DNA from 2 places in the Citrobacter werkmanii genome. Region 2 is predicted to be linked to the other one. Evidence: predicted binding sites of a transcription regulator. Region 2 holds the regulator's gene; the other holds the start of a gene.
What was found. Region 2 encodes LexA, which represses DNA repair genes until DNA is damaged. Its sites were predicted from a motif close to TNCTGTATGTACATACAGNA; they were not measured.
Positions count from the first base shown of each region.

Region 1: a site for LexA is predicted at 2,221-2,240, ahead of umuD (translesion error-prone DNA polymerase V autoproteolytic subunit). Genes of this name have one in related genera too.

Region 1 covers NZ_CP044100.1:78,415-82,834, forward strand. The annotation lists gene FOB24_RS00425 (ParB family protein) at 1-364, shown strand, start outside; gene FOB24_RS00430 (Y-family DNA polymerase) at 510-1,781, opposite strand; gene umuD (translesion error-prone DNA polymerase V autoproteolytic subunit) at 1,781-2,203, opposite strand; gene FOB24_RS00440 (SOS response-associated peptidase family protein) at 2,383-3,054, opposite strand; gene FOB24_RS00445 (DNA methylase) at 3,406-4,083, shown strand; gene FOB24_RS00450 (hypothetical protein) at 4,083-4,304, shown strand; gene FOB24_RS00455 (DUF1380 family protein) at 4,315-4,420, shown strand, end outside.
Region 2 covers NZ_CP044101.1:539,029-543,448, forward strand. The annotation lists gene plsB (glycerol-3-phosphate 1-O-acyltransferase PlsB) at 1-1,151, opposite strand, end outside; gene FOB24_RS03265 (diacylglycerol kinase) at 1,323-1,691, shown strand; gene lexA (transcriptional repressor LexA) at 1,802-2,410, shown strand; gene dinF (MATE family efflux transporter DinF) at 2,542-3,867, shown strand; gene FOB24_RS03280 (CsbD family protein) at 3,999-4,208, shown strand; gene zur (zinc uptake transcriptional repressor Zur) at 4,250-4,420, opposite strand, start outside.

The DNA.
Region 1 (4,420 bases), on a different replicon from region 2:
GGATTATCAATTTTTATTGAAACTGTCTGAAGAAGCAAACCACAAAAAAACGTCAGTGAAGGAGTTGATGGATAAAGTGCGGCAAAAGCTGATGGCTCTGCCTGATTATCCAGCAATTGATAAAAGCAAAATCTTGTCAGTCTTTCGGGCAGAGAGCAAAGCTCTTATGGAGCCGCCTGCAAAAACTGTTGAAACTGAGAAGTTGAAAGAGTTTGCTGATCGCAACCAGTTTGCAAGGAAGAAAACTGACTCGAAGAAGCGGCTTGTTGTTTATGAATTCTCACGTATATCTAATGAAGTGCAGTCAGAGATTGATGAAGCTATTAAGCGTATTCTTGAAAAACTGCCTTCATCGGGGGGATAAAAATTCAAAAAAAAGGATGCCAAATGGCATCTTTTTTTTACTTTTTTCACCATGCTTTTTTGATGCTTATTGCATTGATTATAAAGTTTTTTTTAAAATTCTTTCATAGTGAAATCACCACGAGTTATCTTGTGTTTTTGCTTCGTCATAGTTTGGCTATTGGCAAATCAGACCAGCGAGTCGTATAGGCTGGTGAAAGCATTTCTCGTTTCATTTGCCACTCAGGAGCAATGCCTCGTCCCGCAAACCAGACTTTCCCAAGTCCTGAATGGTTAATACCGTCCACGACTTTCATCAGCTGATTACTGTTGCTTCGGGGCTGAGTATCATCGAACAGATTCAGCTGTGAAACACCGGTAGGAGTGAAATCATTGAGCATGCAACCTGCTTTTGCATATCGATGGCCATTCACCCAGATCCGATCCAGCGCTTTCACCGCTGCGGCTATGATGTCCCGGGTATCCTGCGTGGGAGTCATCAGCTTTTCACTGGCCACATTCCCGTAATACGGTTCGTTTACAGCGAACGGTGACGTCTTCACAAAAACGGCAATATGCCTGCAGAACTGACGCTCGCCGCGCAGCTTTTCAGCTGCACGCTCAGCATACTGACAGACTGCCTGCCGCATGGCTTCATATGTCGTTACACGCTCCCCAAAGGAGCGGCTGCAGACAATCTGCTGTTTCGGCGGAGGCGCTTCTTCCAGCGAAATACAGCTTTCTCCGTTGAGTTCCCGGACGGTTCTCTCCAGCACAACGTTGAAATTTTTCCTGATAAATACAGGGTTCGCGCGCGCCAGCTGCAGTGCAGTTGTTATCCCCATTGTGCTCAGTTTCTTCGAGATCCTGCGGCCAACCCCCCAGATTTCGTCTACTGGCTGCAGTGACAACAGTTTCTCCGTCCGCTTTGGATTGCCTGAAGTCAGAGCAAGCACGCCTCCAAACTGCCGCCATTCCTTAGACGCCCATTGTGCGCTTTTAGCCAGCGTTTTGGTCGGCCCCATCCCGACGCCGATGGTCAACCCCGTTCCGCTTCGCACGTGCTCGCGCAGCTGGCGTCCGAAATCCTCAAAATCCATACAGCCATCTATACCCCTGATATCCAGAAACATCTCGTCGATGCTGTACTGCTCCACGCGCGGCGCCAGCTCCTCAAGGTGAGACATCACTCTGTTGGACATAGATGCATAGAGCTCGTAATTGCTCGAGAACGTGATGACCGGCTCCGGGAATTGTGCCGTCTTCAGCTGGAACCAGGGGACGCCCATTTTAATACCAAGCCGTTTCGCTTCGGCACTGCGCGCGATGACACAACCATCATTATTACTGAGCACCACAACAGGCCTGTTACGCAGGTCTGGACGAAACACCTTCTCACAGCTCGCGTAGAAGCTGTTGACGTCAGCCAGGGCGAACATTAGTTGCTACCCCGCGTCTTATGTATGAATGCCATCACCACGCCGAATATCTGCAGTTCTTCCGGATAGAGGGTGGGGTAGGCGGGATTCATCGGCAGCAGAGCAATCCGGGGTTTAAGCTGCAGGCGTTTAACGGTGAACTCGCCATCTGTCTCCGCGATGACAATATCCCCCTGCATAGGTTTTTCTGCTTTATCGACAACCATTAAATCGCCGGAGTGCAGGCCCATATCTTTCATCGAATCACCAATGGCCCGGACAAAGTAGGTCGCGCTGGGGCGACGGATACAGTAGGCGTTCAGATCCAGTTCGTCTTCGGTATAGTCCGCGGCCGGTGACGGAAAACCTGCCGGACAGCGCTCTGTGAAAAGTGGTGCGGTAGACAGTGCTGGCTCAGATGCGGGAGTGACAAAAAGGATCATGGTATACCTCTTAAAATAACTGTTTTTATATACAGTATTATTTAAGATGTTTCACGTCCTGCAAGGAGAATTTTACCTGCTCCTGCCAGGTTATTGTTCTGGCAGATAAAACAGGCTCAGGGTTATCCACAGAAACGGTGCATAACCCTGTGAGTGGATGCCAGGTATATCTCCGTCTGCTAAGCCAGCGGCTCAATAAGTTCCCGGCCCTGGCTCCGGGGATTGCCAACAGCCCGACTGACGGGGTGCCATGTGAAATCTTCGGCCGAAAGACTGCCCTCACAGGCAATGTCTTCCGCCTCTTTACCGGTTGTGTTTTCGCTGAGCCATTTACGTGCGGCAGCCGGTGAGTACACGAGCGGTCGCCGATCGTGAATGTCCAGCAGTCCCTCATCCGCAGCTGCTGTGACGATAAGGAAGCCTTCCTGGTCATTGCCGTTCTCAAAAGGTGGTTTCCCGATGGCTGCGAGCAGGAGTGGATTTCCGTCCTTACGGTAAATGAAAAACGGCTGTTTCACGCCGTTTTGCTGTTTCCATTCGAACCAGCCGTCGGCAAAAACAATGGCCCGTCCGTGCTCCCAGAGTGGCCTGAACATCCGGCTGCCGGTCGCAGTTTCACTTCTGGCGTTGATAAGAGCGGGCTTGTTCCACCACTCCGGGGCATACCCCCAGTGAACTGGATCAAGCTGCAGCTGCGAGCGGCGTTCGCTCAGCAGCAATACCCGTGTCCCGGGGGCAACGTTGTAGCGGCCGACGGGTTCCGGATCATACGGAATATCCCGTTCTGCTTCTTCTCCGAGAAAGGAAAGGTACTTCTCGCGGGAGTGATACTGCGTAAACCGACCGCACATTGTGTTTCTCCGCTGTGGAGCTCTAATCAGGGTTCACCTCAGTTCTGAACATAGGCTGTATTTCAGGTTCCTGCCATCGTGTGGCCGCCGTGCCGCTACTGTAGCCGGGCCGCTTCGAATGCAAGGGTTCGCTCTGCCGGTGTCCTCACCCGGTCGCAGTTAATTTCAAAGGCATTACCCGCTGTCTTCCCGTCGTTTTCCGTCTCAGGTTTCGCCGTCAAACCGTCCAGCCAGCGTCTGCTTTTTCACTGCGCTGCGGCTTGCGGCACCGCCCCTGCATTCTCCGCTTTTCGCCCGGCTGTCGTATCGGCACGGCGTAACTGGCGCCGCATTTGAGAAAGGAGAACTACCATGTCCCGATTTATCCAGGGTAATTGCGTCCATATCATGTCCGGATTTCCGGATAATGCTGTCGATTTCATTCTGACCGACCCGCCATATCTCGTCGGTTTTCGTGACCGTCAGGGGCGTACCATCGCCGGCGATAAAACCGATGAATGGCTGCAACCCGCCTGCCATGAGATGTATCGCGTGCTGAAAAAAGACGCGCTTCTGATTAGTTTTTACGGATGGAACCGCGTCGATCGCTTTATGGCCGCCTGGAAAAACGCGGGATTCAGCGTTGTCGGCCACCTGGTGTTTACCAAAACCTACACATCGAAGGCCGCATATGTGGGCTATCGCCACGAATGCGCCTACATCCTTGCAAAAGGCCGTCCACGTCTGCCACAAAACCCGCTGCCGGACGTGCTGGGCTGGAAATACAGCGGCAACCGGCACCACCCGACAGAAAAACCCGTAACCAGCCTGCAACCGCTGATCGAGTCCTTCACACATCCCGGCGCGATTGTGCTCGACCCTTTTGCCGGCAGTGGTTCTACCTGCGTGGCCGCGCTCCAGGCTGGCCGTCGCTACATCGGTATTGAACTGCTGGATCAGTATCACCGGGCCGGACAGCAACGTCTGGCCGCCGTCCGGCGCGCCATGCAGTACCCGGCCGCTAACGACGAGTTCCCGGAGGCCGCGTAATGAACTATGCAGGACACGAAAAACTCCGCGCAGAAGTGGCAGCAGTCGCCAACAACATGTGTGACCTGCGGGCGACGCTGAACGGGATGGAGCACCGCTATCGCTTTGACTCCGATGTGCTGGCCGAACGCCTGACCCGTCAGACCCTTTTTCGCATCAATGCCCTGTTTATGGCGGCGTACAACGAAATTCTTGAGCTGGATGCCTGCTTTAAGGACTAAGGAGAAAAACATGTACGGAACCTGTGAAACCCTGTGCCGGTTGTTAGGTGAGCTGTATCCCGCAGAAACCCCGCTGAACCTGATTATCTGGTCCCCGGCGGATATCGAAGCGCTGG
Region 2 (4,420 bases):
ACAAAGTACTCAACCGAGTAGCCGCGGCTGAACAACTCGCCCAGGTATTCGCGGAAAACGGTGGAATAAAGCTTGTTGCCCTTGAAGGTACGACGAATAAAGAACGCGCCCAGGCGGCGGAAGATCGGACCTGCTGGCCAGAAATTCAGGTTGATGCCTGCCGCGATGTGCGGCGGAACCAGACCCTGATGATACAGCACGTACGACAGCAGCATATAGTCCATATGGCTGCGGTGGCACGGAACATAGACGATTTCGTGGCCATCGTGCGCCAACTGGCGTACACGCTCTGCATTATGAACGTTAATCCCCTGATACAGACGGTTCCAGGTAAAGCCCAGAATACGGTCTGTCAGACGGATCATCTCGTAGGAGAAGTTGGCGGCAATCTCTTCCATCAGCGCTATCGCATTTTGCTGCGCTTTTTCGTGGGAGATTTTTTTACTGCGCGCTTCATCTTCTACCGCGCGCGCGATAGCTTTTGAGGCCAACAGCTTGTTAAACAGATCCTGACGGGCAGGGAGGCGCGGACCGACTGCGGCCAGGCGCTGGCGAGCAAAGTGCATACGCGCTACGCGCGCCAGCTTCTGGGCGATAATTTTATCTGTACCGTGTTCATCCGCCATGCGACGCAGGGAAACCGACGGGGAGAAGCGGACAAAGCTGTCGCGACCCAGCCAGGACACAGCAAAGAATTTTTGTACGCCGTTCAGCATACGCAGCGGCGGGTTGACCTCGCCTTTTTCACGTCCAGGCGCACGGCCAAACATTACCGAAACCGGCACCATCTGCACATCCAGGTCTGGATTGCTGCGATGCAAGTCGAGGTAGTTATGGAACAGCTTAATAGACTCTTCTTTTGGCGTGTAATAGGTGAAGACACGTGGGCCGCCGTGAATAAACACGTAGCGCGGCAGTAGAGTTCCGTCTATCTCCAGCGGTTCCAGGGGATCCGGGAGATCGTGCGCCAGACATTGGGCGCGCAGCGTCAGCAAGTCTGCTTTGGAGTTGTACGGTAGGACGTACATAATGGGGCGAGAAGTATCGAGCCCCAATTCCGGTGCGGGTTCCGCCGGAATAGACTTGCTTTTTACCAGTACGCTTAATGGTAAATTCAGTAATTTGTAGTAAATTCGTGGCCAGCCGGACATAAACGATGTAAAGCCTCTGGTTAATAATGCAAATGCGCTGCAAGGATATCAGAAAGTTTAGTGAATTTCTGGTGTATCCGGTCATACTTCGCGCTGCTTTGCCACACCCTGAAACAAACGGGGTAACGTTACAATGACATTGACGCTAATAATGTAAAAAGGTTCTTTTTGATGGCCAATAATACCACTGGATTCACCCGAATTATCAAAGCTGCAGGCTATTCCTGGAAAGGTTTTCGCGCCGCATGGATTAATGAGGCGGCATTTCGTCAGGAAAGCGTTGCCGTTCTGCTAGGCGTTGCCATCGCCTGCTGGCTGGACGTCGACGCCATTACGCGCGTGTTGCTGATTGGTTCCGTGATGCTGGTGATGATCGTTGAAATCCTCAATAGTGCGATTGAGGCGGTGGTTGATCGTATCGGTTCCGAGTACCACGAACTGTCTGGTCGTGCGAAAGACATGGGGTCGGCGGCGGTATTGCTGTCGATTTTTGTCGCCTTGATCACCTGGGGCATCCTGTTGTGGTCGCATTTGCGATAAAGATTCCACAACTTCATCATTCTCCTGTTTTTTTGCGCAGTTTGCGGTTCCAAAATCACCTTTAGCTGTATATACTCACAGCATAACTGTATATACACCCAGGGGGCGGAATGAAAGCGTTAACGGCCAGGCAGCAAGAGGTGTTTGATCTTATTAGAGATCACATTAGCCAGACAGGTATGCCACCGACGCGTGCGGAGATCGCGCAGCGTTTGGGGTTCCGTTCCCCAAACGCTGCTGAAGAACATCTGAAAGCGCTGGCGCGTAAAGGCGTGCTGGAAATTGTATCCGGCGCATCGCGTGGTATTCGTCTGTTGCAGGAAGAAGAAGAAGGTTTACCGCTTGTCGGTCGCGTTGCGGCAGGTGAGCCACTTCTGGCGCAGCAACACATCGAAGGCCATTATCAGGTCGATCCTTCACTGTTCAAACCGAACGCCGATTTTCTGCTGCGCGTCAGCGGTATGTCGATGAAAGACATCGGGATTATGGACGGTGATTTGCTGGCCGTGCATAAAACACAGGATGTGCGTAACGGTCAGGTTGTTGTCGCACGCATTGACGACGAAGTGACGGTGAAGCGCCTGAAAAAACAGGGCAACAAGGTTGAACTCCTGCCAGAAAACAGCGAATTCAAACCCATTGTGGTCGACCTGCGCGAGCAAAACTTCACTATTGAAGGGCTGGCGGTAGGCGTCATTCGTAACGGGGAATGGCTGTAATACTCTGTTGAGTCCCTGTAGGCCGGATAAGACGTTTGCGTCGCCATCCGGCAACTCGCCCGGTGGCGCTGCGCTTACCGGGCCAGGGCAACATCTTCCAGTACCTCTAACTTCTTTTCAGGCTCCATTTCATGCCTTTCTTTACCTCCTCCGACAAAGCACTCTGGCGTCTTGCCTTACCGATGATCTTCTCCAATATCACCGTTCCCTTGCTGGGATTGGTCGATACCGCGGTCATTGGTCATCTGGATAGTCCGGTCTATCTTGGCGGCGTTGCCGTTGGCGCCACCGCGACCAGTTTTCTCTTTATGCTGCTGCTTTTTTTACGTATGAGCACCACAGGTCTTACCGCCCAGGCATTTGGCGCGAAAGATCCGCAGGCACTGGCGCGTGCGCTGGTGCAACCGCTAATGCTGGCGCTGGGGGCGGGGCTGCTTATCGCACTGTTTCGTACGCCGATTATCGATCTGGCTCTGCATATTGTCGGGGGAAGTGAAGCGGTACTGGAGCAGGCCCGACGTTTCCTGGAAATCCGTTGGTTAAGCGCACCCGCGTCTCTGGCGAATCTGGTGCTGCTCGGCTGGCTGCTTGGCGTTCAGTATGCGCGGGCGCCGGTTATCCTGCTGATTGTCGGTAATGTTCTCAATATTGTGCTCGACTTATGGCTGGTGATGGGCCTGCATATGAACGTGCAGGGCGCGGCGCTGGCGACGGTCACCGCCGAATATGCCACCTTGCTGATCGGTCTGTTAATGGTACGCAAAGTCCTGCATATGCGCGGAATTTCGCTGGCAATGTTGAAACAGGCCTGGCGTGGCAATTTCCGCCGCTTACTGGCGCTTAACCGTGACATTATGCTGCGCTCGCTGTTGCTGCAGCTCTGTTTTGGTGCCATTACGGTGCTGGGCGCGCGCCTGGGGAGCGATATCATTGCGGTAAATGCCGTTCTGATGACCCTGCTGACCTTTACCGCCTACGCGCTGGACGGGTTTGCCTACGCCGTTGAAGCGCATTCTGGTCAGGCCTATGGCGCACGGGATGGCAGCCAGTTACTGGATGTCTGGCGCGCAGCCTGTCGACAGTCCGGTCTTGTGGCGATTCTGTTTTCGCTGGTTTATGCCCTGTTTGGCGAGCACATTATAGCGTTGCTAACCTCGCTCCCGCAGATTCAACTGCTGGCCGATCGCTATCTTATCTGGCAGGTGATTTTGCCGCTGGTTGGCGTCTGGTGTTATTTGCTGGACGGTATGTTTATTGGCGCAACACGGGCTGCAGAAATGCGCAACAGCATGGCCGTTGCCGCCGTGGGATTCGCATTAACGTTACTGGCTTTACCGCTGCTGGGTAACCACGGTTTGTGGCTGGCACTCACCGTGTTTCTCGCCCTGCGCGGGCTTTCACTGGCCTTTATCTGGAGGCGTCACTGGCGCAACGGGACGTGGTTTGTTGAAGCCTGACGGTTAAAAATTCTGAATAGTGAATCGAATGCCGAATCAGTGACTACACTTATTCTCACGTCCAGCAGAAAAGATAGCGGAGTTGGACGAGATACTCTGGCTATTCACAACCTAACGATGAGGATTTGATGATGAATAAAGACGAAGTCGGCGGCAACTGGAAACAGTTCAAAGGTAAAGTGAAAGAGCAATGGGGCAAACTGACCGACGATGATATGACGGTCATTGAAGGCAAACGTGACCAACTGGTCGGTAAAGTCCAGGAGCGTTACGGTTATGCAAAAGATCAGGCGGAGAAAGAAGTCACTGACTGGGAAACCCGCAATGATTACCGCTGGTAATTAGTCCCCTCCTGAGAGTACAAGGATGTACGCTCTCTGGCTTAGCGACCGACTTTCTTTTTCACCAGAATTGAGTGGTCATGCTGACATTCGCCTGGATGGCGACAGGCTTCAACCTCCACGCATGCCGGGCACAGCCCGTGAGCTTCAATCACGTTATGCCGCAGAGCAAAACCCATTTTTGCCGCCAGCATATGCATGATGTCTTCCAC